One region of the Pannonibacter sp. Q-1 genome, then DNA from elsewhere that is predicted to be linked to it. Evidence: predicted binding sites of a transcription regulator. Region 1 holds the regulator's gene; each other region holds the start of a gene.
The links. The regulator LexA, encoded in region 1, represses DNA repair genes until DNA is damaged. The targets are predictions, from matches to a motif close to TGTTCNNNNTGTGTTCNG.
Positions count from the first base shown of each region.

Region 1 (9,848 bases):
CCGCGACACTGGTCAGGGCAAAAGCGAAGCAGTTTAATGAAGCCTGGTCAGGAGAGAACCATATGGCTTCAAGTGTCAGGAGTGGCCGGGCGTGCTGTTAACGCGGGCATCAACGAAGCAACTGCTCGCGCGCCTGCATGACGTGATCATGGCCGGCCTTGCCATGACGATTGCGCTGCTGGCCCGGTACGATCTTCAGTCCCTGCCGCCCATGAGCCGCCTCGCGTGGTGGGTTCTTTCATTCGCGGCCATCGCCGGCGTGATGTTTGCTCTTTTCGGTCTGGGGAGAGGAATCTGGCGCTTTGCCTCGCTGAGCGATCTGCGGAGCATCGTGCTGAGCAGCACGGCCGCGATCTTCGCGTTTCTGATTCTTCATTTCCTCGTCGACCGGCTGGCCGGCTTTCCGCGCGCAACGCCGCTCATCCTGTGGTTCGTGCTGATCGTGTTGCTGGGCGCGCCCCGCATCATGTACCGCGCTTATAAAGACGGGCATCTTGGCGGGGTCGGGTTCCGGAAACGGGACATACAGAACCGCGAACATGTGCTGATCGTGGGACATGTCGGCGACGCTGACAACGTCATCCGCAATTACAAGCTCGAGTCCTCCCGACTCTACAAAGTGGAAGGCATTGTCGAGCTTGGTGCAGGCAAGCGCAGCGGCAGGGCCGTGCGGGGGGTGCCGGTTATCGGCTCGGCTGATGAGCTGGAGCGGATCGTTGGCCGTCTTGCAATGGGCGGTGTCCCGGTTTCGGCGCTGCTTCTGGCAACGCCCCGCGCCGGTGAGGCGGGCATGCAGTCTCTTGCCGCCAGTGCCGCGCGGCTCAAGCTGCCCCTGCGCCGCGTTGTAAACAGGCCGCTCACGGGCACTGAGCCGGATCTGGCCAGTATCACGCTGGAAGATCTGCTTGGCCGGCCTCCGGTGCAACTGCAACTGGAGGCGATCAGGTCCCTGATCGGTGGTCAGACGGTGCTTGTCACCGGTGCCGGCGGCAGCATTGGCTCGGAGATTGTCCGGCAGGTGGTGGCCTGCAACCCGGCTTCGATCATCCTGTTCGATTCAAGCGAATACGCTCTTTATGAAATCGATCTCGAAGTCTCCCGCCTCAATCCGGACCTGCCCCGGCAGGCCGTCATCGGCAACGTGCGCGACAGGCGGCGTGTGCATGAGGTGATGCAGGCCTGCAGGCCTGCCGTTGTCTTCCACGCCGCGGCCCTCAAGCATGTGCCGCTGGTGGAGAACAATATTTGTGAAGGTGTGCTGACCAACGTCTTGGGGACCCGCAATGTGGCTGATGCGGCCGTTGCCTGTGGTGCCCGTGCGATGGTGCAGATTTCGACCGACAAGGCCGTGCGGCCCACCAGCATGATGGGCAGGACCAAGCGGATCGCGGAAGCCTATTGCCAGGCACTGGACATCAGCGGCGTCGACACCCGGTTCATCACCGTGCGGTTCGGCAACGTGCTGGGATCCAACGGCTCGGTCGTGCCGCTTTTCAAGCGGCAGATTGCCGCCGGCGGTCCGATCACGGTGACGCACCCGGAAATGACGCGTTATTTCATGACGATCCGGGAGGCGACCGAACTGGTGCTGCAGGCCGCTTCGGCCGAAATCGGACGCGAAGAAACACGCGGGCGCATCTTTGTCCTCGACATGGGCGAGCCCGTGAAGATCCTGACACTGGCAAGAACGATGATTTCCCTGGCGGGACTGCGGCCGGATGAGGACGTAGCCATCAAGTTTACCGGTCTGCGTCCGGGGGAAAAGCTTTATGAAGAGCTGTTTGACGCCAACGAGATGACCACCCCTCACGATGCAGAGGGCTTCTTTGTCGCCTCCGCCGGCATCATTCCGCTCGAGCGTTTGACGTGGCATCTGGAGCGCCTCGGCAACAGTGCGGCTGCCGGTGGGGAAGATCAGTGCAAGGCGATGCTGATCGCCGCGCTGGGTGAAGTCGAGGCCGGAAGCCCCGTTCAGACCGCGATGCCCCGAATGCGTTGAACCGCAAGCTCCGGGTGGCGGCTGCTGTGGTGCGGTTGGGCAATTTCAACGCATGATGCGCCTGCATCGAAAGACCTGAGTGAAGAGACTTTTTTAAAGGGAATTGCCGTTTTGACTGAGGTTGCTCAAAAACTGGCCGGGCGAAACCGCGGCAAGCCGGTGCAGGCGCTCGAATTCCTCTTCGTATCGGTATTTGCAGCGCTTCCGCCTGTCCTGACGGTCGCCCGGGTGTCTCCGCCGTTGTTTCTGGGGCTGGCCGCTGTCTTTCTTGCGGGGCTGGCGTGGTGTTACCGCGGGCAGGCAATGTTTGAGGGCCTGGGCTCGAAGATCCGGTCTCCCTTGCTCCTGGCGGGCCTCGCCTGTACAGCCTTCATGCTGATCTCCGTTACCTGGGCGCCTGTCCCGGTACAGGCGAGGGGGCTGAGTTCGGCATGGGGTTTCCTCTTCTCGGTCCTTGTCTCAGGCCTTTTGTGGCTATGTGTCTGTGCCTTGCCGGTTCCGGTGCTTGACCGTCTTGCAGGACGGATCGGAGCCGCGCTTGCCATCTCTCTGCCGCTGACGGCTGTTCTGATTTTTGTTCATTTCCTGACCGGCGGCGTGCTGAATGCAGAACTTCGCGCCGATCCTGACAACTACGTTCTGAACCGCGCGGCCGTCGCTATCGCCATGTTCCTGCCGTTTGCAGCTCTCGTGGTCTTGAAACAGCGCCGCCGCTTGCCCCTGGCCGGACTGCTGGTGTTTGCAGCTGTGTCATGCTTTCAATCCGACAGCTCGTCGGCGCAGCTCGGCGTGCTTGTCATCCTGCTGTTGACCGTTCCGGCCTTCGTCTGGCCGCGGGCTATCTACAGGGTCGTGACCGGTGGCGCTCTTGTGACCTTTGTCTTGATGCCGCTCATTGTCGGCCATGTGAATGACATGATCCCTCAGGCCGTCCACGAAAAGGTCGGCTACACCTCGCTGACCATACGCGGGCTCATCTGGACGGAATATGCCAATTTGCTGCCCGGGCATGTCTGGCTGGGATATGGGATGGAAGCCTCGAAAGTGGCAGACGAATTGCCCGAAGCTGCCGGATATTCACCTGAGAGAAAATACCTGCTTGGTTTCGGGCACAGCCATAACGCGCCGTTGCAAATCTGGTTCGAACTGGGGCTGGCCGGGGCGGCTTTGTTCGCTGCAGCGCTTGCCCTGTTGTTCCGCCGCGCGGGCCACCTTCTGGGCGCGAGCCTCGCGGCGGCAACCGTCACTCTGGCCGTCACCTACAGTGTCGCGGTTGTGAGTCATGGGGCATGGCAGGGCTGGTGGTTCAGCCTGATGATCCTCACAGCGGTGCCCTTCATGGTGAAAGGGCGGGCTGAAGCAGTCCGGTCTGCTCCGGAGCTTGCTGCCGGCTCTCAATCCGCCTGACTCATTGGGAGTTGGACAAATCCTTGCGGCGCAAGAGCCTTTTCAAGGCGTGAGGTGTGAGCATCGAAACTCCTGGCATGAGGCGGCCTTTTCAGGTTTCGGGACCGGGCCTTGCTCCTCCCGCCGTCTTGTCTTCGGCCGGGGTATCCGTCACCAGCCTGCCTTCCTCGGCCTTGTAGATATACTGGCTTGCTACCAGCCAGCCCTTGAGGGGGCGGAGGGGCGGAATGCAGGTGAGGAGGAGCAGCGGCAGCGTTGTGAAGAGGTGGACCCAATAGGGCGCCGTGTAGGCAATTTCCAGCCACATGGCGAAGGCAACGCTCGGAACGCAGGCAAAGCAGATGACGAAGAAGGCCGGGCCATCCGCCGGGTCGGCGAAGCTGTAGTCAAGGCCGCAGACTTCACAGGACGGGGCAAGGGTGAGAAAGCCCTTGAACAGATGCCCCTGACCGCAGCGCGGGCAACGGCCGCGCACGCCGACATGGGCGGGCGACTGGGCTGGCCACTGGCCGGATGTCTCGATGGTCATGAGGGCCTCCTTGTGCTGGCCGGCTTGCGGCAAATCAGGATAATTCCTTACCCGCTAACTGCGGCGCAGACGCGTCCGGAGCAAGATGCGTTTTGACGCAGGGGGCAAGGGGAGGGCAGGTCAGCTATTCCTGTGCCCGGCGGGAACTTGGTCCGAGCGCTTCTGCACCGCCCGTATCAAGGCTTTGAGTGGTTGGCGCAACATGCCTGGAGCCCTTTCGATGAAAACGGAGCGGCCAGCCGTGCTCTGGCTGCCTGTTTTCACGCGATTCCGGACGCAAACCCGGTGCCGCCTTTGCCGGAATTGCTCTTGCATGCGTGCAGCCACCGCACGGGCCCGCCCAGTTGCCGGTGACGCAAGTCTGCCGGGTGCGTGCCGCGTGCTGCCATAAACAGAAATGCCGGAAACAGTGTCTCCGGCATTCTTCAAGCGTGTCGAACGGGCGGCAGCGGCTCAATACTGCCGGAACAGGGCCACAAGCTTGCCCTGGATGCGCACGCGGCCGGGGCCGAAGATGCGGGTTTCATAGGCCGGGTTGGCAGCTTCCAGCGCAACGGAAGCGCCCTTCTTGCGCAGGCGCTTGAGCGTTGCTTCCTCGTCGTCCACCAGTGCCACGATGATGTCGCCGCTCTCGGCCGTGTCGGTCTTGCGGATCAGCACCGTGTCGCCATCCAGAATACCAGCTTCGATCATCGAATCACCGCGCACTTCCAACGCATAGTGCTCCCCGCGGCTGATCAGCTCGGGTGGCACGGAGATGGAATGGCTGTGGGTCTGGATCGCCTCGATCGGAACACCGGCAGCGATGCGGCCCATGACCGGGATGGAGGTGAAGTGAGGGGCGGTTTCCGCAGCCGGGGCGGACGGAGCGGCGGCCGGGGCAGATGCCTTGCCGAGCGATCCCTCGATCACCGACGGCGCAAAGCCCTTGCCGCGCGGCGAAGACAGGCCCGGCGTGACCGAATCCGGCAGGCGGACCACTTCCATGGCGCGCGCCCTGTTGGGCAGGCGGCGGATGAAGCCGCGCTCCTCCAGCGCCGTGATCAGACGGTGAATGCCGGACTTGGACCGGAGGTCCAGTGCGTCCTTCATTTCGTCAAAGGACGGCGGAACCCCGGATTCCTTCAGGCGCTCATGAATGAACATCAGCAGTTCGTGTTGCTTGCGCGTCAGCATGTGAGGTCCCCGTTGGAGGGTCTGGTACAAATCATGAACGTACCTTAGCTGTTCTCACTGTGTTCCACAAGTCTTAAGGTGAGGTTAGCGGGATGTTCCTGTCGCATGCACTCAAGACAACACACCGCCGCTGCGCCTTTTCCCGGCAGAACGGTACCTTGCGTGCAATTGCCTGCGGGCCCGGCTTGACTTCATGCGCCGGTGTCCCGAAAGCTGGCGAAAGAAGAAGACACAGCTCCCGCGCTGCCTGCGCCCCGCAGGCGGCCTCACCCTGCCTTAGGCGGCATTCTGCTCTGGGGCGGCGCCACCGGGACCCCGAAAAGACCGAAGATGAACAAGCCTGTCACCATCACCGCCCATTCCGCCTGTCCGCATGACTGCCCCTCCACCTGCGCGCTGGATGTGGAGGTGACGGCAGAGGGCCGCATCGGCCGCCTGCGCGGGGCGGCGGACAATCCCTACACGGCGGGCGTCATCTGCGCCAAGGTTGCGCGCTATGCGGAGCGGCTATACCACCCGGACCGGCTGCTGACGCCAATGGCCCGCGTTGGGGCGAAGGGGGAAGGGCGGTTCGAGCCCGTCTCCTGGGACGAGGCACTGGACCTTGTTGCCGCGCGATTCCTGGAGGCGGAGGCGAAGCACGGGCCGGAGACGGTCTGGCCCTATTACTACGCCGGCACCATGGGGCTGGTGCAGCGCGACAGCATTCATCGCCTGCGCCATGCCAAGGGCTATTCGCAGCAGTTTTCCTCGATCTGCACCAATCCGGCCTGGACCGGCTATGTGGCCGGAACCGGGCTTCTGGCCGGGCCGGATCCGCGCGAGATGATGAAGGCCGACCAGATCATCATCTGGGGCACCAATGCGGTCGCGACGCAAGTGAACGTCATGACCCACGCCATCACCGCCCGCAAGACGCGTGGTGCGAAGATCATCGTGGTTGACGTCTACCGCACCGAGACCATGAAACAGGCGGATATCGGCATCGTGCTGAAGCCCGGCAGCGATGCGGCGCTGGCCTGTGCCATCATGCATGTGCTGTTCCGTGACGGTCTGGCTGACCGGGAGTATCTTGCCCGCTACACCGACTGCCCGGATGAGCTGGAGGCGCATCTTGCCACCCGCACGCCGGAATGGGCGGAAGGGATCACCGGCGTTCCGGCTGAAGAGATCACGCAGCTGGCCCGGATGATCGGCGAGGTGAAGCGCACCTTCATCCGCCTTGGCTATGGCTTTACCCGCAGCCGCAACGGCGCCGTCTCCATGCATGCGGCGGCCAGCATTGCAGCTGTTGCCGGCTCCTGGCAGTATGAAGGGGGCGGGGCCTTCCACAACAACGGGGCGATCTACAGGCTCGACAAGTCGATGGTCGAGGGCAGTTCCCTGCGCACCGGCACGAGGTTCCTCGACCAGAGCCTCATCGGCCGCGTGCTGACGGGGGACCGTGAGGCGCTGGCCGGCGGCCCGCCGGTGACGGCGCTGCTGATCCAGAACACCAATCCGGTCTCCGTCGCGCCGGAACAGACACTGGTGAAACAGGGCTTTGCCCGCGAGGACCTTTTCACCGTCGTGCATGAGCAGTTCATGACGGACACGGCGCGCTATGCCGACATCGTGCTGCCCGCGACCCAGTTTCTGGAGCATGACGACATCTACCGGGGCGGCGGCCACCAGTACATGCTGTTTGGCCCGAAGCTGACGGAAGCGCCGGGTGAGGCGCGGGAGAACATATTCGTTATCAACGAACTGGCGAAGCGTCTTGATGCAAAGGATCATCCTGGCTTCCACATGAGCGCCCGCGAGCACGTGGACTGGATGCTCGTCAATTCCGGCTATGGCACGCTGGCCGAACTGGAGGCCGGGCGCTGGAAGGATCTGCAGCCGGACTTCCGCACCGCCCATTATCTCGATGGCTTCGGCCATGCGGACGGCAAGTATCACTTCAAGGTGGACTGGGGCTTCACCGCTGCGCCCAACCGGCCGGAAGACGGCAAGCCCTTTGGTGCCCACGCCGCCATGCCGCGCCTGCCGGATTACTGGAACGCGGTGGAAAATGCCGACGCGGAGCATCCGTTCCGGCTGGTGACGGCGCCGGCCCGCTCCTTCCTCAACTCCAGCTTCACCGAAACGCCTGGCTCCACCAAGAAGGAAGGCGGCCGGCCGGAGGTCTGGATGCGTCCCGATGAAGCCGCTGCTGCGGGGCTGGAGGATGGCGCCCGCGTCATCCTGGGTAACCGGCGCGGCGAGGTGCGGCTGCATCTGCGTCATGTGGAGGGGCTGGCCCCCGGCACGGTGGTGTCGGAAGGCATCTGGCCCAACACGGCCTTTGAAAACGGCAATGGCATCAACACGCTGATCGGCGCCGAGCCCATCGCCCCCTATGGCGGCGCCGCCTTCCATGACTGCGCCGTGTGGGTGCGCCCGGCTTCTTGATTCGTGCCCGTTAAGCTCCGGATGGCGTGCGGGTGCACAAGCTGCTAGTCTTTCCCGGCGGCACATTGTGCGTGCGGAGCCTTGAGGCAAGCGGATGGGAGAGAGCCGCGCCTTGTGAAACAGGTTATCCGCGCGTCTTTGCCAGCCGCCTCGGGACCATCTGCGCGAGCCTTGTTCTTCCGGTCAAGGAGCGTGCGCAGGAGAGGGCCTTGCGGGAGGAACCAGACATGCCCACGGTGACGTCTCAGCATCAGAGCCGCATCGAGGCGGCGCTTGCCAGCGGGCAGGCGGCGCGCTCGCCCATTGCCGCATCCTGGGCCCGCTCGGCCCATCTTCATGGCCTTGATCCGGTGAAACGCCGGGTGGAGCCGCGCCTGACGGCGCAGGAACTTGCCCTCGTGCGCGAGCGCATGGGCGGGCTCGTGGCCACCGCCGCGCCCCATCTCGACTGGCTGTTCCAGACCATCGGCGGCCTTGGCGCCTGTGTGGTGCTGGCCGACGCGGAAGGCATCGCGGTGGAACGGCGCGGCAACCCGTCCGAGGACCGCGATTTCGCAGCTTCCGGCCTGTGGACCGGTGCCGTATGGTCCGAGGCGGAAGCCGGCACCAATGGCATCGGCACCTGCCTTGCCGAGGGCAGGGCGGTGACGATCCACCGCGACCAGCATTTCCTCGCCCGCAACATTGGCCTCACCTGCACCTCCGCCCCCGTGCATGATGCCGGCGGCCAGCTGGCGGCGGTGATCGATGTGTCCACGGCCGAGCAGGATGTGTCCGCCGCCGTGCTCAGCCTCATCAGCCAGACGGTGCAGAACACGGCGCACAAAGTGGAAGCCGACCTCTTCCATGCTGCTTTCCCGAAGGCCCGTGTGGTGCTGGTTCCGGGCGGCGGCACGCATGGCCTTGCCGCGCTTGTGGCGGTGGATGAGGATGATCTCGTCATCGGCGCCACACGCGGGGCGCGGGCTCTGCTGGGCCTCACCGCCGATCCTGCTGCAAACCCGCGTCCGCTCGCCGATCTTCTCGGCCTGCCGGTGCATGAGCGGCTGGAGGATGCGGAGCGCGCCGTCTTGCACCGGGCGCTGGCCCGGGCCTCGGGCAACGTCTCCGCCGCCTCCCGCGCCCTCGGCCTCTCCCGCGCGACGCTTCACCGGAAACTGGCGAAGGAGTGAGGGGGGCGAGTGCGCTCAGGCATTTGCCACGCTCAGCCCCGGTCCCAAATACCTAGGATAGGCCGGGGCCTGTCAGGCGGGCATGGATTTGCCCCTCACCGCAGCGTCGCCCGTGGTGACGCCGGATATGGGGCGCGACTGTGCTTCCATCTGACACTACCCCACAAACCCGCCATCATCTGTCGCAGAACTGCGACAGGGCACGGGCAGGCGTTCCCGGCCATGGCTCCTCAGACCGTCCGCCGTGCGTCAAGCTCTTCCCATGGCCGCGAGGAGGCGGCCCGTTGGAGGAGACAAGCATGAACATTCAGGCACAGGCGGATTTCCGCACCGTTTCACCGTTCCGCGAGCGCTATGACAATTTCATCGGCGGCAAGTTCGTGCCGCCGGTCAGCGGCCGCTACATGGACAACATCACCCCGATCACTGGCGCCAGGATCTGCGAGGTGGCCCGTTCCGATGCCGCCGACATCAACGCCGCGCTGGATGCCGCCCATGCGGCGCGCGAGGCCTGGGGCAAGACCTCTGCCGCCCACCGCGCCAACATCCTTCTGAAGATCGCCGACGTGATGGAGGCCAATCTCGACGTGCTGGCCGCTGCCGAAACCTGGGACAACGGCAAGCCGATCCGCGAGACGACCGCCGCCGACATTCCGCTCTCCGTCGATCACTTCCGCTATTTCGCCGGTGTGCTGCGCGGGCAGGAAGGCACCATGAGCGAGATCGACCATGACACGGTCGCCTATCACTTCCATGAGCCGCTGGGGGTCGTCGGCCAGATCATCCCGTGGAACTTCTCCATTCTGATGGCTGCGTGGAAACTGGCTCCGGCCCTGGCTGCGGGCAACTGCATCGTCATGAAGCCGGCCGAACAGACCCCGGCGGCCATTCTGGTGCTGGCCGAACTCATTGGCGACCTGCTGCCGGCGGGTGTGCTCAACATCGTCAACGGCACCGGCGCTGAAGCCGGCCATGCGCTGGCCTCGTCCGGCCGCATCGCCAAGATCGCCTTCACCGGCTCCACCGCCACGGGCCGCAAGATCATGGAAGCGGCAACCGTCAACCTCATTCCGGTGACGCTGGAACTGGGCGGCAAGAGCCCCAACATCTTCTTCTCCGATGTGATGGCGCA
Region 1 covers NZ_JBSXNB010000002.1:157,872-167,719, reverse strand. Annotated here, with positions in the region: gene ACVNHC_RS04740 (polysaccharide biosynthesis protein) at 92-1,999, shown strand; gene ACVNHC_RS04735 (O-antigen ligase family protein) at 2,111-3,406, shown strand; gene ACVNHC_RS04730 (DUF983 domain-containing protein) at 3,498-3,935, opposite strand; gene lexA (transcriptional repressor LexA) at 4,389-5,111, opposite strand; gene ACVNHC_RS04720 (molybdopterin oxidoreductase family protein) at 5,442-7,544, shown strand; gene ACVNHC_RS04715 (helix-turn-helix domain-containing protein) at 7,772-8,716, shown strand; gene adh (aldehyde dehydrogenase) at 9,016-9,848, shown strand, end outside.

Region 2 (9,848 bases), on a different contig from region 1:
TTCACCCGCTTTGAACCGGCGGGCATGGTGCAGGGCAACGAGGCGATCAAGAACGCCACGTCGATCCTCGACTACATCTTCCGCGAGCTGGCCGTCTCCTACCTGGGCCGTCATGACCTTGCCCACGTGCCGCCGGAAGCCATCGGCAACACCGGCATCAGCGCGGGCGCCAGCGAAGGGCGCGGCGAACAGGGCGTCGTCTCCCACGGCCTCGTGCGCGGCCAGACCGAGCGCTTCCGCCTCGTCTCCGCCAGCGGCGAACCGGCCGGCTCGCTCGCCGGTCAAAGCGCAGCGCACGGCCCGGCAGCTGGGGGCATGGCTCCGGCCGTGAAGGGCGCCGCAACCGCCCCCATCGTCCAGACTGTGGCCCAGACTTCCGCCGTCGCCACCGCCTTTGCCCGCTCGGGCAACACGGAACTGGCCGTCAAACTCGAAACCGCCCCCGCCCCGGTAGCGGCCCCCTCTTCCGCCGCCGAGCGCATCGCCCAGGCCCGGATGAAAGGCTACGAAGGCGAAAGCTGCTCCGAATGCGGCAACTTCACCATGGTCCGCAACGGCACCTGCCTGAAATGCGACACCTGTGGTTCCACGAGCGGGTGCAGCTGAGGGGTGAGGTTTGTCCCTGTCCCGAGTCGCATAGGATGGCCAATTTAGGTCAATAAGCGGCTCAAACGACCCGGAAACGAAAGAACTCGCCCATCGGAGACGATCGGGCGGGTTTTGTACATGGTTGTCACCTGATCTTAGAACGTTGCCGCTTGAAGGAAACGACCCGATTTGAAAAACTGTCGGATGCAGAAGCTTGGGCTTACAATGTGGGCGAAGGTCAAGCATTGGCTGTTCGTTAATCAGCAGGCTCAAATCGATGACATCGGAAGTAGTGAAATGCTGATCGATTATCTGAAAGAGTTCCCAATTCCGACGGCTTTACTACCCACTAGGCTCCGGGCACTCTTGGAACCGGTCGGAGACGATCCTGCGCAAAGGGTCGAGGTGACGGCGTTTCGTGATAGGAACCAACACGATCCCAACAGTGAAGCCGTCCACATGACTATGGCCACCGTGCCAGAGGACGCACTCGCCTCTTTGGGTGTCCTTGATGAGGCTGGCGATGGTGTCGTTGCCTTCTCGGTGCCCGACATAGAAAATCGGAGTGGGCTGACGGCGTTCGCACCTTCAATATCGGGTCATGAATACATCGTCGCGTCCTGGGGAAACGGCTCTTTCTACAGCTACGCCTTGGCTGAGAAAGTATGGATGGCACTGGGTTTGTCGTCTCGAACTCTGGGAGGCGCACAGCAGCGGATCATTTACGATGATCTGTCCTTGCCCGAGTTCGCGATCGCGGAGGGAGAAATCTCGACCCAGTACTACTACTCGGCGCAGAGAAGTGTTCAGTGGACTATGTCCAACGAGTATCTGAGACGGTACCTTTGGATGCGAGGAGCACACGGCGTCAGGGTCTTCTTCTACGAAGCCTTGCTACCCGAAAGTCCTGAATTGCGCTCGCTGATGGCGGATCAAACTCATGTCGAACTCGCACCTGAAGGTGGATGGTTTCGGCTGAACATTCAGGAATTCAATGGCGGTTTACTCATCCAGGTTTGGGCCTCGGTGGCAGCTGTTGCGCCCGAACTGTGCTCTGAGCAGACTGCCGACGGATTGATTTGGCCCGGCGCGAAAGAGCCTATGACCCGCAAAAAAGCGAACGCTTTGGTACGCTTGGATCCTGTCTATTTGGACGATAGATTTCTTGAGCGGTACGAGCAGAGCAGCTTCTTTGATACAAGGCCAGTCAACGTCTATGGGCAATGGCATTGCAGCCCATCTTACCTTGGTCAGTGGAGCTTCACAGATTGCGTACGGGTTGGCCGCAATCTTATAAGAGTTTCGATGAGAGAGCTTTACAAGCCCAAGCCCGATCGCGAGATCGTCCACGCGCATGCGTTCGCATTGGATCCATCACAGGTTACTGGATTCGATCTTGCCGAGGAACACATTGTCGCCAAGATCGGCAGGTTCGTGGCTCAACTCCTTGAACTGGGAAAAAGTCTGTCAGCCCTTTGCGGCGTTTTGGACATCCAAGCGACTGCGGAGGAGGTTGTTGGGCTATGCCGTGTAGAACTCGGGAAGAACGGCTGGCTGCACTATCCAGAACTCTCACGTCTAGCCCAGGTGGCACCCCTGTCCATGACAGAGCAGGCATTCCTCTCCAGGTGCAAGAGCATCCATGAACTCTGGCAGCGGATACCCAATGGGCTCCTGCGGAACCTGCTCGTGCAGGCTGGTCACACACGTAAGGACCTCAAGGACCTAGGGAGCCTTAAGTTGATGCAGGCATTGTGCAACGTCCTAGAAAGACTGAATTCCGACGGCGAGCAGGTAGATGCGTTCGGTTCGGATCCCCAACCCAATGACCTCACAGATCGCAATCCGGCCCTCGCGGCCCTGTTTGTCAATAACGATCTACGAATAGCAGATGCACATGATTCAGGTGGCGTGCTGATCCGCCTGGAAGCACTTGGGTTCGACACGGCGGGTTTAAACCAGGGCTATGGCCGAGCTTTGGACCACGTGTTAGATGGCATCATCGAGGGATTCGCTCACCTCAATTCCGAATTGCGCAGACTGCTCCAACTCTAAGGCAGTTCATCAACAATGCGCCGTTCAACAATGACATTGCCCCAAGGCTCTATCCAGTTTTGAGTTCGTTTCCGGCATTGTTGTTGTGCTGATAGTCCGATGAAGTTGAGGGCGATGGCGCAGCGCCAGAGCCGTGCAACTCGTGTGAAACACTCCGGCAGTGCCCCTTCCCTGCTCCCGCAATAAAAATGGCGGCCCCGGTTAGGCCGACTTCATGAGGTTTCAGCTCTCAAATCTCAGCTTTTCGCAATTCCCCCTACACTCCGCGCCGTCCCGATCCTGTGCCGGGATCTGTCAGGGACGCAATTGGCGGAGAACTGTCCGGAATATCCCCCCCGACAGATCACCCCTCCTCCTCCTCCTCCTCCTCCTCCCACCCCACCATCATCATCCCGAACGAAGCGCAGCGGAGATCCGGGAGCGGTGAGCCGGGGCATACCGTCACGCGCCATCCGCACCCCGGCTCTCCGGTCCCGGCGCGGGGGCCGGGATGACGCATCGAGAGGGTCGAGGACCATAACAGGCCCCGGCAAAAGGCCGGGGCGGCGCGGCGCGGGGTTTTCTGGCCCGGTGGAGGTAGCCCGGCGGCGGTGGCTGCCCACTGGCGGCGGTGATGGCGGCCTCCGTTCGCAAACCGCTTTTGCCCGCAAAGCATAAGCAATACCAGCAGCCGATCCGAATGCGGGTTAGAAGGGACCTCCTCGCCCCACACTCCTCGCCGTCCCGGCCCCAGATCCTAAACTTGGGCCGGGACCTGTAAGGGACGCAATAGCCAAAGAGCTGTCAGCCCCTCCCCTCCATCATCATCCCGGACGAAGCGCAGCAGAGATCCGGGACCGGTGAGCCGCCCCCCGTCACGCTCCATCAGCAGCCCGGCTCTCCGGTCCCGGCTCGGGGGCCGGGATGACGCGTTGAGAGGGGTTGAGGACCATGACAGGCCCCTGCGCATGCTCCGGACTTCCGGGCCAAGGCGGCGCCGTGGAGGTGTCCGCAGTGGTGGAATGACAGCAAACCGACGCTCGGAATGAAGGCGGCAGCGCCGGGAGGGCTCATATGGGCGGAGCACGCCGCCGGTCCGGCTGAACAAATGCCCCACACTGGATATTTCCGGGAAAGAGCTCTATATTTAACGCTGCGAGGCAGACATGAAGATTGAGACAAGCCACTATCCGCAGCTCAGGCTGCTCTGCTGGAGCCGTCCCGGAAATCCGGTGCTGGACGGACAGGAGGCTTTTGATCTTTACGAGCGCAACTGGCGTTTTGTCGATACGGAAGCTCTCGAGGACGGCGAACGCAGCCTGATTGCGCTGCTGACGGCACGCTATGGCAACGGCATCATGCTGGCTGCCTGAGGCTGGCATGGCAAGGCTCTTCAAGCGCCCGCACCATCAGGCCATTCTGACTCCATGCCCCACTAGAAAAAAGGCGGCCCCGGTTGGGCCGCCTGAGGTTGATGACAAAGCAGGCTTTCTTCTCTTTCGTCATGGTCGGGCTTGTCCCGACCATCTGCAAGCCATTGATTTGTATAGATCCTCGGCACAAGGCCGAGGATGACGATGGAGAAGCAGCAGGTTTGTCAGCAGTCTGAGGCGGCCCCGGTTGGGCCGCCTTCATCAGGTTTATGCGTTCAGACCTCAGCTTTCCGCCGTTCCCCGCGCCTTGCGGGTGGCCTCGAGGGCTTTCTGCAGATAGGCGTCGCGGTCATAGACATCGCCGAAATAGCCGATGCTGCCATCCGTCTGCGGCCAGGCGGTGAAATAGGCAATATAGACCGGGATGTTCCCGGCAACGTCTTCCGAGTTGTTCTTGCCCGTGGCAATGCGGCTGGCCACATGCGCCTCGGTCTTGCCCAGCACGGCGGCGGCCATGGCGCGCGGGTCGGCAAGGCGCACGCAGCCGTGGCTGAAGGCGCGCATGTCCTTCTTGAACAGCGAGCGCGACGGCGTGTCATGCATGTAGATGGCGTGCTTGTTGGGGAAGAGGATCTTCAGCTCGCCAAGCGCGTTGTCATCGCCCGGGCGCTGGCGCACGTTGACCCGCATCTTGCCGGTCGCCACCGCATGCCAGTCGACGCTGGCCGAGGAAACCGGCTTGCCGGAAGCGGTCGTCACCTCATAACCGGCCTTGTCGAGCCACGCCGGATCCTGCTGCAGCTTCGACAGCTTCTCATTGACGATGATCGAATAGGGCACGCCCCAATAGGGGTTGTACTCCACCGTCTCGATGGTGTCGTAGAAGAAGTTGGTCTGGTTCGACTTCTTGCCGATGACCGCGCGCATTTCCAGCGGCGCCTTGCCCGGCTCGAAATAGGCGACCGTGAAGGCTGGCTGGTTGATGAAGACGCGGCGCTCGCCCAGGTTTTCCGGCAGCCAGCGCATCCGCTCCAGCGCCAGTTCCACCTTGGCGATCTTCGAGGCGTTGCTTTCGCCCGTCAGCGCCTGGATGGTGCCCGCCCCCACCACGCCATCGGCATTGAGCCCGGCTTCGGCCTGATAGGCCTTGACCAGACCGGCGATGGCATCGCTGTAAAGCTCCTCGCCCATATAGGTGTCGAGCAGATCCTTGTGCGCCTCCAGCAGCGCCGCAGAGCCGCGCAGGCGGATGGCGGCGACCACATTCTTCACCTCCGGGCTGGACTTGCCCGGCTTCAGCAGCGTGCCGGCCGCAATCACCACCTGCGGGGTATCGGCGGTCTCGCGCTTCAGCCGCGCCAGCTCTTCCACCAGCGCGGTGAACTGGGGCGATGCCAGCTGGCGCGAGCGCAGGTACTGTCCCGCATCGGCAGCCGCCGCCAGCCCTTTCGCCTCGGCCGTCAGGTCCACCTTGTGGCGCGGCAGGTCGTGATAGCCGGAGATGCGGTTCGGATCGACCCGGCCACGTCGCGCGTCCAGCAGATAGGTGAGCGCCGCGATGGACGCCTTCACCTCAAAATCCACCAGAGCCGCATCGCGAGCGGCCGGCTCAAGGCCGGTGAGCGCAGGCGCCTCGACCCGGTAATCGGCCGGATCCAACCCGAAATCCCCCGCCCGCTCCAGCTCGGACTTCAGCGCGGCGAACCGGGCACCGGGCGCACCATTTTCGACCCAGACGAAACGCGGCTCCTGCGCGTAGAACGTTTCGACCGCCTTGGCCACTTCCGGCAAGGCCTTGAAACTGAGGGCGGCAAAGGCCGGACGCGCCGCGTCAAAGGCCAGAGCCGCCTTATCCTCGGCGGGCTCCGGCTGAACGGCCGGCGAAGCGATGCTGCCGGTCTGGTCAGCCACAGAGTGAGGTGCAACGGCCTGAGGTGCAACGGGCTGAGCGGACACGGTCAGCGCTGTGCCAGTCTCACCGGACGTGGCACCGCCGGCCGTTTGAGCTGCTGCGGGCTGGGGGCTTACGGCCAGCGCCTTCAGAGAGAAGGCCGCCAGCTGATCGGCCTTGTACGTGTAATATTTCGGAGCGGAGACCTTGTTGGCGGCGATCACGGCCTTGTCCAGCACCGGCGCCGGTGCCGGCTGAACAGGCTGGGGCTCTTCCACGGGGCGCCCGCCGAAAATCCGGTCCAGAAACGCATCGGCAGGCTGAACGCTGGCGGTCAGCGTGAGGGAAGCAATGGCAGCGCTTGCCAGAAGTGTGGAGAGGAAACGTGCGGGCTGCAGCGTATGACGCATGGTCTCAAAAGGCCTCAAGCTCGAAATCAGATGAGGACCGGCCACTCGCCCCCGGGGCCAATCCGCTCAATGATGCCGGGGCAGTCCACAAAGCCTCGCAGGTATAAGATCTTGCCGCTGTGACCGGTGTCACAGGAACGGCGGACCGGCAGATGGAGCCCGGTTTCCGAACGTTCAGACCCTGCAGACTGTTCCGCTGGCAGAGCGCAAAGCTATCCTGCCAGCAGCAACCAGATGGTTAATGAAACCCAACCTTCACAACAGTTTGAAACGAATGCCCGGCCCCGGCGCGCGCCTGCATTTCTCTGCAAGGGCGGCCATCAGGCCCGGCCATCCGCAGGCTTCCGCAACACTCCGTCAGAACGGGATCTCGTCGTCCATGCCGCCGCCATAGCCGCCGCCTGCACCACCGGAGCCGCCAGAGCCACCGCCATACCCGCCGCCGCCACCGTAACCGCCGCCGCCGCTCGAACCACCGCCATAGCCGCCGCCACCGCTGGAGCCGCCTTCATAGCCGCCGCCTGAGCCGTAATCCGGCAGTGCGCCACCACCACCGCCGCCGCCGCCTTCACCGCGCCCGTCCAGCATGGTCAGTGCCGAGTTGAAGCCCTGCAGCACCACTTCGGTGGAGAAGCGCTCCTGGCCGCTCTGGTCCTGCCATTTGCGAGTCTGCAGCTGCCCTTCGATGTAAACCTTCGCGCCCTTGCGAAGATATTGCTCGGCGATCTTGCAAAGGCCTTCATTGAAGATCACCACCCGGTGCCATTCGGTGCGCTCGCGCCGCTCCCCCGACCCGCGGTCCCGCCACGTCTCGGATGTGGCAATGCGCAAATTGGCGATGGGACGGCCATCCTGCGTGCGGCGGATCTCGGGATCCGCCCCCAGATTGCCAACCAGAATGACCTTGTTCACGCTACCCGCCATACCAGTGGCTCCTGCTTTATGTCTGTCGTTTGTCGTCCAATCCCGGCACGGGCACAGCCCAAGGCCGGCGCCCCCTGCGCCTGCCCGCTGCTCACAAGAACAGCCTGGAAACACGCCCCTTCCGGCCCGGAAGCCAGATCAGGCGCCCTTCTGGACGGCAGCAGAAACCGGTTGATCGGGCGACCCTAACGCCTCTTCGCCCCTCATGCGAACCATTCTGCCCGGCTGCGCCGCGTTGTCCACAAACCTGGCCGCTTTCAAGCCGCTGCAGGCATAGATTGTTCTTTTTTTGTTCCTATCGTCAAGAGCCATTTTCCTGCCTTGGCGGAAAAGACCCGGCCCGCCGGAAAAGAGGCACGACAGCAGTTTTTCGCGGAGATGCGGCTTGCTTCAGATTTTTGTTCCTGTTACGTTCCTTACGAAATGTGATCCGGCAGACCCGCAAAAACGTAGGCCAAGCCGCAGATTGTCAAAGGCCTGCCCTTGAAGATGCGAAGGAAGGACCGCAGATGAGACAGACGGAACATTCCGGACAGACGGGTCCGTCCTTGCCGGTCAAGCACGAACCATCGCCGCAGCTCAGACTTTTCTCAGGCTGATTTTTTCACGACCCTTCCACCGCGCCTGACCGGAACAAGCCAGGACATTCTCATCCGCACAGCATTTTGCCAGTTGAGGCCTGTTGTGCGGCGCTTATAACTGCTGCCAGTTTTCATGCCCGCGCCGGGCAAGTTCAGGACGATACCGATGGCCAAGGATGCCGCCGCCGAACCGCAGAGCAAGGAACAGGGATCTGCCCTGACGGGCCTCAGCCGTGACAAGATGATTTCCATCCGCGGCGCGCGCGAGCACAATCTCAAGAACGTTGATCTGGACCTGCCGCGCGACAAGCTGATCGTGATGACGGGCCTGTCCGGTTCGGGCAAGTCGTCTCTCGCCTTCGACACGATCTATGCGGAAGGCCAGCGCCGCTATGTTGAAAGCCTCTCGGCCTATGCCCGCCAGTTTCTGGAGATGATGCAGAAGCCGGATGTGGATCAGATCGACGGCCTGTCTCCCGCCATTTCGATCGAACAGAAAACCACCTCGCGCAACCCGCGCTCGACGGTGGGCACGGTCACCGAGATCTATGACTACATGCGCCTGCTGTTTGCGCGCGTGGGCACCCCCTACTCGCCGGCGACGGGTTTGCCGATCGAGAGCCAGACCGTCAGCCAGATGGTCGACAGGGTCATGTCGCTGGAGGAAGGCACCCGGCTTTACCTGCTGGCTCCGGTGGTGCGCGGGCGCAAGGGCGAGTACCGCAAGGAACTGGCCGAGCTGATGAAAAAGGGCTTCCAGCGGGTCAAGATCAACGGCGAGTTTCATGAGATTTCCGAGGCCCCGGCCCTCGACAAGAAATTCAAGCATGACATCGATGTGGTGGTGGACCGCATCGTCGTGCGCGAGGACATTGCAGGCCGTCTTGCAGACTCCTTCGAAACGGCGTTGAAGCTGGCCGATGGCATTGCCATTGCCGAGTTTGCGGACAAGCCGCTGGAAATCGCCACCGGCAAGGATGCGGTGCTGCAGAACCGCAATGAAACCCATGAGCGGATCATCTTCTCGGAGAAATTCGCCTGCCCGGTGTCCGGCTTCACCATCCCCGAGATCGAGCCCCGCCTCTTCTCCTTCAACAATCCCTTCGGCGCTTGCCCGTCCTGTGACGGCCTCGGCACGACGCTGGCCTTCGAGGCGGACCTGGTGGTGCCCGATCAGAGCCTGTCGCTGCGCGAGGGCGCGGTGCTGCCCTGGGCCAAGACCGGCTCGACCTCACCCTATTATGCCCAGACTCTGGAAGCCATCTGCCGGCATTTCAAGGTGTCCATGGCAACGCCCTGGCGCGAGCTGCCGGATGACGTGCGCCATGCGGTGCTGTACGGCACCGGCAAGACCGAGCTTGAGTTCGTCTATGACGACGGTGTGCGCAGCTACCGCGCAAAGAAGACCTTCGAAGGCGTTCTGGGCAATATCGAGCGGCGCTGGCGCGAAACGGATTCGGCCTGGGTCCGTGAAGAGCTGGAGCGTTTCCAGTCAAACCACCCCTGCCCGGCCTGTAACGGCTACCGCCTGAAGCCCGAGGCGCTCGCCGTCAAGATTGGCGGCAAGCACATCGGCCACGCGGCGGACATGTCGATCCGCGATGCCGGGGCCTGGTTCAACGGGCTGGATGACGCGCTGAACGGCAAGCAGCAGGAAATTGCCGCAAGGATTCTCAAGGAAATCCGCGAGCGGCTGAAATTCCTCAATGATGTGGGGCTGGAGTATCTGTCGCTGTCGCGCAATTCCGGCACGCTGTCGGGCGGCGAAAGCCAGCGGATCCGTCTGGCCTCGCAGATCGGCTCCGGCCTGACGGGCGTTCTTTATGTGCTGGACGAGCCGTCGATCGGCTTGCATCAGCGCGACAACGCAAGGCTTCTCGACACGCTGCGCCACCTGCGCGATCTCGGCAACACCGTGATCGTCGTGGAGCATGACGAGGATGCGGTGCTGACGGCCGATTATGTGGTGGATGTGGGGCCGGGCGCAGGCGTCCACGGCGGCCAGATCGTTGCGAAGGGCACGCCGGCGCAGATCATGGCAGACCCG
Region 2 covers NZ_JBSXNB010000004.1:121,017-130,864, forward strand. Annotated here, with positions in the region: gene ACVNHC_RS12105 (vitamin B12-dependent ribonucleotide reductase) at 1-606, shown strand, start outside; gene ACVNHC_RS12110 (hypothetical protein) at 793-2,643, shown strand; gene ACVNHC_RS12115 (hypothetical protein) at 3,789-3,995, shown strand; gene ACVNHC_RS12120 (L,D-transpeptidase family protein) at 4,278-6,296, opposite strand; gene ACVNHC_RS12125 (single-stranded DNA-binding protein) at 6,654-7,220, opposite strand; gene uvrA (excinuclease ABC subunit UvrA) at 8,043-9,848, shown strand, end outside.
Region 2: a site for LexA is predicted at 7,500-7,517, ahead of ACVNHC_RS12125 (single-stranded DNA-binding protein). Genes of this name have one in related genera too.

Region 3 (9,848 bases), on a different contig from region 1:
GGCGCCCGCGGCGAAGGCGGCTATCTGGTCAACTCGGAAGGCGAGCGCTTCATGGAGCGTTATGCACCTTCCGCCAAGGACCTTGCCTCCCGCGACGTGGTTTCGCGCTGCATGACCCTGGAGATCCGTGAAGGCCGCGGCGTCGGCAAGAACAAGGATCACATCTTCCTGCACCTCGATCACCTGGACCCGGCCATGCTGGCCGAGCGCCTGCCGGGCATTTCCGAATCCGCGAAGATCTTCGCGGGCGTGGACGTGACCAAGGAGCCGATCCCGGTTCTGCCGACCGTGCACTACAACATGGGCGGCATTCCCACCAACTACTGGGGTGAAGTGCTGAACCCGGATGCTTCCAACCCGAACCGCATCCAGCCGGGCCTGATGGCCGTGGGTGAGGCGGGCTGCGCATCGGTGCATGGCGCCAACCGCCTTGGCTCCAACTCCCTGATCGACCTTGTGGTCTTCGGCCGTGCCGCTGCCATCCGCGCAGCCGAGGTTGTCGACCCGAAGTCCGCAGTGCCCACGCCGAACGAGCGCTCCTGCGAAGAAATCATGGCCCGCTTCGACAAGACGCGCCACGCCAGCGGCAGCACGCCGACGGCGGCCCTGCGCGAGAAGATGCAGCGTGCCATGCAGGAAGACGCGGCCGTGTTCCGCACCCAGGAAAGCCTGGAGCAGGGCTGCAAGCGCCTCTCCGCCATCTGGGGCGAAATGAGCGACCTGAAGGTCTCCGACCGGTCCATGGTCTGGAACTCGGATCTCGTGGAAACCCTCGAGCTGCAGAACCTGATGGCCAACGCCATCACCACGGTCTACGGCGCCGAGGCCCGCAAGGAGAGCCGTGGTGCCCATGCCCGCGAGGACTACAAGGATGGTCCGCTGGGTGGCCGTGATGACGACAACTGGCGCAAGCACACCCTGTCCTGGGTGGACGAGGCCGGCAACGTCAAGCTGGACTACCGTCCGGTCGTTCTCGAGCCGCTGACGCCCTACGAGCAGGGCGGCATCGACCCGAAGAAGATCGCCCCCAAGGCACGCGTGTACTAAGGACGGCACCCGATGTCCGCAACCGCCCGGCCAGACACCAGTTCCCCCTTCGGCACGTACCGTGCCGAGGGTCTGGTGCGTCTTGCCTGGGGGCTTGCGGACCGGCATGACATTTCCGCCTTTCTGCGCAAGCGGATCAGGTCACTGGTGGCCCGCCTGTTCGGCGGCCCCTATGACACGGTGGTGGAAGGGCTGAAGTTCCGCGTCTACCCGGGCGCCAACTACGACGACCGCAAGATGCTGGCCCGCGGCCGGCTGCCGGAGCGGGCCGAGCACGGTCTCCTGGCACCGCTCATACACCGGGGCGCGGTCTTCGTCGATGTGGGCGCCAATGTGGGCACCTATTCCCTGTTTGCCGCTGCTGCCGGTGCCCGTGTGCTGGCGGTGGAAGCAAGCGAGGAGACGGCGGAAAAGCTCGCCTTCAACATCGCGGCCAATGGCGCAGGCAGCATCACGCTGGTGCGCACGGCGGTGGGGGACCGGGAGGGCGAGCTGTCCCTCTGGCGCGAGCCCTCCAACGCCGGTTTTGCCACCGTGGTGGAAGATCTGACCACCGGCGAATGGGCCGGAAACTGGTCCAATGTCACCGTTCCGGTGCGCCCGCTGCTCGATGTGATCAGCGAGGCAGGCCTTGAGCGGGTGGATGTCATGAAGCTGGACGTGGAAGGGTTTGAGGACCGTGTCCTCCTGCCCTATCTGCGGACGGCAAACCGGGACCTCTGGCCCCGGGCGATCCTGCTTGAAACAAACTGCCGGCCGCACTGGGCCGAGGACTGCCTGACCCTTCTGGCAGATCTCGGTTACGTCAAGGCCGGTGAAACCAGAGACAACATCCTGTTCCGGCTGGCGGCCTGACGGGGAACTGACTGGCGCGGACATTCATCCGGCGCCGTAACGCGGAGCGACGATAATGGTTCAGCTGACGCTTCCCAAGAACTCGAAGGTGACCGAGGGCAAGGTCTGGGACAAGCCGGCGGGCGCCACCAACCTGCGCGAATACCGGATCTACCGCTGGAATCCGGATGACGGGCGCAACCCGCGCATCGACACCTATTTCGTCGATCTCGACGACTGCGGTCCGATGATCCTGGACGGTCTCATCTACATCAAGAACAAGATCGACCCGACGCTGACCTTCCGCCGCTCCTGCCGTGAAGGCATCTGCGGCTCCTGCGCCATGAACATCGACGGCACCAACACCCTTGCCTGCACCCGCGGCATGGATGAAGTGTCCAAGGGCGCCATCAGCATCTACCCGCTGCCGCACATGCCGGTGGTGAAGGATCTGGTGCCGGATCTGACCCGCTTCTACGCCCAGCACCGCTCCATCGAGCCCTGGCTGAAGACGGTTTCCCCGGCCCCGGAAAAGGAATGGCGCCAGAGCCATGAGGACCGCGCCAAGCTGGACGGCCTCTACGAGTGCATTCTCTGTGCCTGCTGCTCCACCTCCTGCCCGTCCTACTGGTGGAACGGCGACCGCTACCTCGGCCCGGCCGTGCTGCTGCAGGCCTACCGCTGGCTCATCGACAGCCGCGACGAAGCCAAGGGCGAGCGTCTCGACAACCTCGAGGACCCGTTCCGCCTCTACCGCTGCCACACCATCATGAACTGCGCGCAGGCCTGCCCGAAGGGCCTGAACCCGGCCAAGGCCATCGCGGAGATCAAGAAGATGCTGGTGGACCGCCGCGTCTGACCCGGCTCAAGGCCACACAGCTGACAGCTGATCCGGGCCCGCTCTGCCCCTTCCGCAAGGAACCGGGGCAGGGCGGGCCTTCTTTGTTGCGGGCGGCCCGTTTCTGATCCGGTTGCCTATTCTGGACAAACCGGTCCAGAAATCACATATGTATGTGCCCCGCCGCAAAGCGGCCCCTGACATGAAGCTTTCCGGAGAACAGGCATGGCCCTGAAGGTCGCGGTCCAGATGGACCATATTTCGTCCATCAACATTGCCGGTGACAGCGCCTTTGCGCTGATGCTGGAGGCGCAGGCGCGCGGGCACGAGCTTTACCACTACACGCCGGACCGGCTGGCGCTGAAGGACGGCAAGGTCTTCGCCGCGCTGGAGCCGGTAGCGGTGCGTGACGAGAAGGGCAACCACTTCACGCTGGGCGAAAAACAGCGCACGGATCTGTCGCAGATCGACGTCATCCTGATGCGTCAGGACCCGCCCTTCGACATGGCCTATGTGGCCGCCACCCATCTTCTGGAAAAGATCCATCCGCAGGTGCTGGTGGTCAACAATCCGGCCGAGGTGCGCAACGCGCCCGAAAAGCTGTTCGTCACCGGATTTGCCGATCTGATGCCGCCGACGCTGATCACCCGCGACCGGGCGGAGATCGACGCCTTCCGCGAGGAGCATGGCGATATCGTCATGAAGCCGCTGTTCGGCCATGGCGGGGCGGCGGTGTTCCGCATCACCAATGATGACCTCAACTACGGCTCGCTCTACGACTTCTTCGCCGCCACCTTCCGCGAGCCCTGGGTGATCCAGCGCTTCCTGCCGAATGTGAAGCACGGCGACAAGCGCATCCTGCTGGTGGACGGCGAATATGCCGGTGCCGTCAACCGGGTGCCCGCGCCGGGCGATCTGCGCTCCAACATGGTGCGCGGCGGCTCGCCGAAGGAATCTGAGCTGAGTGACCGCGAGCGTGAGATCTGCGCCCGCCTCGGGCCTGCCCTCAAGGCCAAGGGGCTGATCCTCGTCGGCATCGACGTGATCGACGGCAACCTGACGGAAATCAACGTCACCGCCCCCACCGGCATCCGCGCCGTCAAGCGCCTCGGCGGCCCGGATATCGCTGCCCGCGTCTGGGACGTGATCGAGGCCAAGCGCCGGGCGTAAAGCCTGGCATACACACTGCAAAACTCTCGATTGTCATACCGGACGAGAGCGAAGCGAAAATCCGGTACCGGTGAGCCACGGCCCATCGGTACCGCCCTTGAGTGCAGGCAACCCGCACCCCGGCTCACCGGTCCCGGCGCGCGCTGCGCTTGGCCGGGAAGACGCGGAAAGGTAACGGCCCCGCCCGGCCTGAAGCCCGGCACTCTCTCCTGCTCAGGCTTCACGCCAGCGCGAAGATGCGGGCCGGGCCGCCGGTGCCGCCCCGGTGCTTGGGCGCGCCAACGACCAGCGTTGCGCCCTTGACCGGCAGCTGGTCCAGATTGGCGATGCATTCGATGCCCCAGCGGTTCGACGGCAGCCAGGCGTAGTGAACCGCAAAATCCGGCGACATGCCGTAGTCCAGCGACAGCGTGTCCGAGGCGATGCCCGAGATACTGCCCGTTTCCATCAGCATCTGAACCGCTTCCACATGGAAGCCGGGGAAATGCATCTTGCCCTCCGCATCGGCATTGCGGAATTTCTCCGTGTTCACATGCTTGTCCCAGCCGGACAGCATGGCAATGCAGGCCCCTTCCGGCAGATCACCGTTTGCCGCCGTCCAGGCCTTGATGTCATCGGGGGTCAGCTGCGCATCGGCGTTTTCCGCAGCCCTTGCGCGGATATCGATGATGCAGAGCGGCACGACGAGATTGGCCACCGGAATTTCCGCCACCGACAGCCCGTCAGCCGAAAAATGCAGCGGCGCATCCACATGGGTGCCGGTGTGCTCGTTCACCCGCAGCTCGAACAGGTTGAACTTGTCCTTGGCGTAGTCGAACAGCTTTTCGGCAAAGAACTGCTGCTGGCCGAAGAAGGTCGGGAAGGCCTCGTGCAGCTCATGGGTCAGGTCGCTGACCTTGCTGGGCACCGCCGCCATGGCGGAAAAGGGCGCGCTCACCGCCGCAACGGCGGCCACAGCGCCGCCCACGGCTGCGGCCCGGAAAAGATCGCGCCGCGACAGCATGCGGTCCTTCACGGCATTCATCACACACACATCACACATGGCTGTTCCCCTTTGCCTGTTCAGGCTTAACCAACGCTCGACGAGCTTGCCTCATCGAGCGTTGGTCAAGCCCGTGCGGCGCGTGAGCCTCTTCAAGGCGTGATGCGTCAGCATCTCAGACGCCTTGGTACTATGAAAAGATGCTGCAACCTGTCCCGGAAAAGCGCAAGGCCAAAGAAGTGGCGTTAATGTTCTGTTTACGTTCTTGACTCCCTGAAAAGTTGCCGTAATCTCTGATACGACCCATGGGGGAGGCGCGTATGGTAAGCCGGGTGACGACGGTCGCATTTCAGGGCATCGAGGCAGTGCCCGTTGATGTGCAGGTGCAAGTGGGGCCCGGCATGGTGGCCTTCACCGTGGTGGGCCTGCCGGACAAGGCGGTGGCCGAAAGCCGGGAGCGGGTGCGTGCCGCCCTGCATGCCTCGGGTCTGGCGCTGCCGGCCAAGCGGGTGATCGTCAATCTCGCCCCTGCCGACCTGCCGAAGGAAGGCTCCCACTACGACCTGCCGATTGCGCTGGGCATCATGTCCGCCATCGGCGCCATTCCGCCGGACATGCTGGCCGATTACGTGGTGCTGGGGGAACTGGGGCTGGATGGCACGCTGGCGCCGGTGGCCGGGGTGCTGCCTGCGGCCATGGGCGCCAACGGGCTCGGCAAGGGGCTGATCTGTCCGGAGGACTGCGGGCCGGAAGCGGCCTGGGCAGATGGGGAGATGTCCATCCTTGCGCCGCGCTCGCTCATTCAACTGGCGAACCATTTCAAGGGCACGCAGGTGCTCTCCCGGCCCTCTCCGCGCCTGCGGGGCCTGCCGGCCAACCTGCCGGACCTTGCCGATGTGAAGGGGCAGGAGACGGCCAAGCGTGCGCTGGAGATTGCCGCAGCCGGTGGCCACAACATGCTGATGGTCGGCCCGCCGGGCGCGGGCAAGTCGATGCTGGCCAGCCGCCTTGCCTCCATCCTGCCGCCGCTGTCGCCGAGGGAACTGCTGGAGGTGTCCATGATTGCCTCCCTCGCCGGAGAGCTGGCCGATGGCAAGCTGACCGACCGGCGCCCCTTCCGTGCGCCGCATCACTCGGCGTCGATGGCCGCGCTCGTCGGCGGCGGTTTGCGGGCGCGGCCGGGGGAAGTGTCGCTCGCCCACAATGGCGTGCTCTTTCTGGATGAGCTGCCGGAGTTCCAGCCGCAGGTGCTCGACAGTCTGCGCCAGCCGCTGGAGGCAGGCGAAACCATCATTGCCCGGGCCAATCACCGGGTCACCTATCCCTCGCGCATCCAGCTGATTGCGGCGATGAACCCGTGCCGCTGCGGCCATGCGGGCGAGCCGGGGCACCAGTGCCGCCGGGGCCCGCGCTGCGCCAGCGAATATCAGTCCCGCGTTTCCGGCCCCTTCCTCGACCGGCTGGACCTCAGGATCGAGGTTCCCGCCGTCACCGCCAGCGATCTGCTCACCCCCGGCCGTGCGGAAAGCTCTGCCGCCGTGGCCGAAAGGGTGGCCATGGCCCGCGAGCAACAGGCGGCGCGCTACCGGGCGCTGGGCCTTACGGCCCGCACCAATGCGCAGATGCCTGCCGCCGTGGTGGAGGAGGTGGTGGCGCTGGACCCGTCAGGCCGCCAGTTCCTCACCGATGCCGCCAACAGCCTCTCCCTCAGCGCCCGTGGCTATCACCGCGTGCTGAAACTCGCCCGCACTCTCGCCGACCTCGACGGCGACCCCACCGTCACCCGCATTCACCTCGCCGAGGCCCTCAGTTACAGGGGGCAGGATGTGCTTAAGCAGGCGGCGTGAGAGGAAAGGCAGGTTGCCCGGAACTCCGCCCGGTTGCCCGGCGTTCCGCCCGGCGGCATAATCAGGGAAGACTGAGAACAGGTTCCGGACTTGCGGCTTTGGCCAACGGACTGCGAATGGCCAGGAAAGACAAGACCTTGCATGCAGGTACGGGCAAGCTGGAGGAGACGCCGGGCGGCAGGGCTGCTGGCTGGATCAATCTGGCGTCCGGCATGGAGGGCTGCGAGCGCATAGAGGCCTATTTCTCGGGGCCCGCCTACCAGCCGCACAGGCATGACACCTATGCCATCGGCTGCACATTGTCCGGTGTGCAGCAGTTCCGGTACCGGGGTGGTGTGAGCGAGGGCCTTCCGGGCACGGCGATGGTCATTCATCCCGATGAGCTGCACGATGGTCAGGCGGGAACCGAAGACGGCTTCCATTACCGGATGTTCTACCTCGATCCTGCCCTTGTGCAGACTGCGCTCGGTGCGCATCAGCCTCTGCCATTCCTGCCCGGTGGCATCAGCCGCGATCCAAGGCTGCTCAGGGCCATTGCAGGCCTCGTCAGCCACATCGGCGCGCCTATGGAGACGCTGCAGTACAATGATGCCGTTTATGATCTGGCGCTTGCCCTGCAGGCCGCCGGTGAGCCTTCTGCCGCACGGGTCATAAGCGCGCCGGACAGCCGGGCGGCCCATATGGCGCGCGACTTTTTGCGGCAGGCTTGCGGGCGGCCTGTTTCCCTGGAGCACCTCGAACAGGTGACGGGGCAGGACCGCTGGCAGCTCTCGCGCGATTTCCGGGCCCTGTTCGGCACCAGCCCCTACCGCTATCTGACATTGCGGCGGCTGGATCATGCGCGGGCGCTCATCCGTGCTGGTGCGTCTCTGGTACAGGCAGCTCTTGAGGCCGGATTTGCGGATCAAGCGCATTTCACCCGCCACTTCCGCAGCAGCTTCGGAATCACACCCGCCCGCTGGCGGCGGCTCATCTGCCAGCCTGAACGCGCTGACGCGCAGCTTGCACGAACGTTCAAGAAGCCGCCCACTGGTCCGGTCTAGCCTGCTGTTCCCCCCGCAACGGAGCAGGACAGCATGGACAAGACATACAAGGCCATCAATTTCGCTGAAAAACTGACCTTGATCGACGCTCTCTGGCAGCCCCGCGTTGCCGCCGAAATGAATGAGTATCAGTTCAAGCTGGTGCGGATCGAAGGGGATTTCGTCTGGCACGACCACCCGGAGACCGATGAAACCTTCATCGTGCTGAAGGGGCAGCTCAGGATCGACCTCCGCGACGGCGCCGTTTCGATTGGCGCCGGAGAGATGTTCGTTGTGCCCAAGGGCGTGGAGCACAAGCCCTATGCCGCGCAGGAAGTGCATCTTCTGCTGATCGAACCGCGGGGCATCCTCAACACCGGCCACACCGGCGGGGAGCGGACTGCACAGAACGATCTCTGGATCTGATTGGTGGCAGGGCCTCTCCGCCCCCCTCCCCCTCGTGGGGAGGGGTAAGGGGTGGGGGGCTCAGAGCCTGCAAGGATTTGAAAAAAGGAACTTTTTCCGAAGAGGCATCACGAGGAGCAGCTGTCTGAATCAATGGACACTGTGCCAGACGGAAAGGCTTTCCCCCCACCCCTAACCCCTCCCCACGAGGGGGAGGGGGGCTGAAACGCTGTGCCGGAGTAACCAGACTTCAGGCGTTCTCCCATCTGTCTTCGGCTTCAGGCACGATGTGTGCATGCCGTAGGTCAAGGGGGGAGAGGGGCGCTGCGGTAAAACGGAATGACCTCCGTAGAGGAGGAGGGGCTTGCCCTCTCTCACGTCTTCGCAGCCGGGTACTCCTTCGGCGCCCTTACTTCGGCGCCATCCCGTTGGCGGCGAGAACATCGCCGACGAGGTAGAGGGAGCCGCAGACGAGGATGCGGGGGGGCTCGCCGTCCCGGGCGGCGCAGCGGCGGATGTCGGCGACGGCGGCCTGCAGGCTGTCGAAGGGCGTGGCTTCCAGACCGGCGGTGCGGGCGAAATCGGCCAGTTCGAACGGGTCATGCGCCGCATTGGTGGATTTCACCGGCACGGTGGCCACATGGCGCACGAGGCCGTGGAAGGCGCGGTAGAAGCCGATCGGGTCCTTGGTCGTCAGCATGGCCGAGATCATGTAGAGCGGGCGCGGGTGCCGCTCCTCCTGTTCGCCCATGAAGGCGGCAACACGCAGGGCAGCACCCGGATTGTGGCCGCCATCAACCCAGATTTCCGCCCCTTCCGGGCATTGATCGACAAAGGGTCCGTGGGTCAGCACCTGCAGACGCCCCGGCCAGACCACATGTTTGAGGCCCTTTGCGATGGTGGCCTCGTCCGGCAGCAGGCCTGCGGTCTTCAGCGCGGCAATGGCTAATCCTGCGTTGATGATCTGGTGGCCGCCGGTCAGGCTCGACAGCGGCAGGTCGTAAAGCCCGTCATCGTCCTGATAGCACAGCCGCCCCTGATCCTCGCTGGCGGTATATTCCTGACCAAAGCGGGCGATGGGCGCACGGTTGCGGGCGGCAACCCGGTCCAGCACCGCCTGCACCTCGTCCTCCTGGGGGGCTGAGACAACCGGGCAGCCGGGCTTGATGATGCCTGCCTTCTCGCCTGCAATCTCGCTCAAGGTGTTGCCGAGGAACTTCTCGTGGTCATGCGAGATGGACGTGATGACCGACACCAGCGGCCGGTCAATCACGTTTGTGGCGTCGAGCCGCCCGCCAAGACCCACTTCCAGCAGCAGCACATCGGCCGGCTCCTCGGAGAACAGCAGCAGGGCGGCGGCGGTGGTGATTTCGAAGAAGGTAATCTCGTTCCCGCCGTTCGCCTCCTCGCAGCGGTCGAGCGCGGCCATCAGGCGCGGATCATCGACCAGCTTGCCGTACTCACCGAGGCGGATGCGCTCGTTGAAGGCGACCAGATGCGGCGAGGTGTAGACATGGCAGCGCTTGCCGGAGGCCTCCAGAATGGCGCGCATGGTGGCCGTGACGGAGCCCTTGCCATTGGTGCCCGCCACATGGATCACGGGCGGCAGGCGCCGCTCCGGATTGCCCAGCGCCGCCAGCAGGCGGTGCATGCGGTCCAGCGACAGGTCGATCTGGCGCGGGTGCAAGGCGAGAAGCCGGTCA
Region 3 covers NZ_JBSXNB010000009.1:82,113-91,960, forward strand. Annotated here, with positions in the region: gene sdhA (succinate dehydrogenase flavoprotein subunit) at 1-1,047, shown strand, start outside; gene ACVNHC_RS21495 (FkbM family methyltransferase) at 1,060-1,902, shown strand; gene ACVNHC_RS21500 (succinate dehydrogenase iron-sulfur subunit) at 1,958-2,740, shown strand; gene gshB (glutathione synthase) at 2,945-3,889, shown strand; gene ACVNHC_RS21510 (cyclase family protein) at 4,110-4,931, opposite strand; gene ACVNHC_RS21515 (YifB family Mg chelatase-like AAA ATPase) at 5,192-6,718, shown strand; gene ACVNHC_RS21520 (AraC family transcriptional regulator) at 6,835-7,761, shown strand; gene ACVNHC_RS21525 (cupin domain-containing protein) at 7,795-8,166, shown strand; gene ACVNHC_RS21530 (bifunctional folylpolyglutamate synthase/dihydrofolate synthase) at 8,555-9,848, opposite strand, start outside.
Region 3: a site for LexA is predicted at 5,121-5,138, ahead of ACVNHC_RS21515 (YifB family Mg chelatase-like AAA ATPase). Genes of this name have one in related genera too.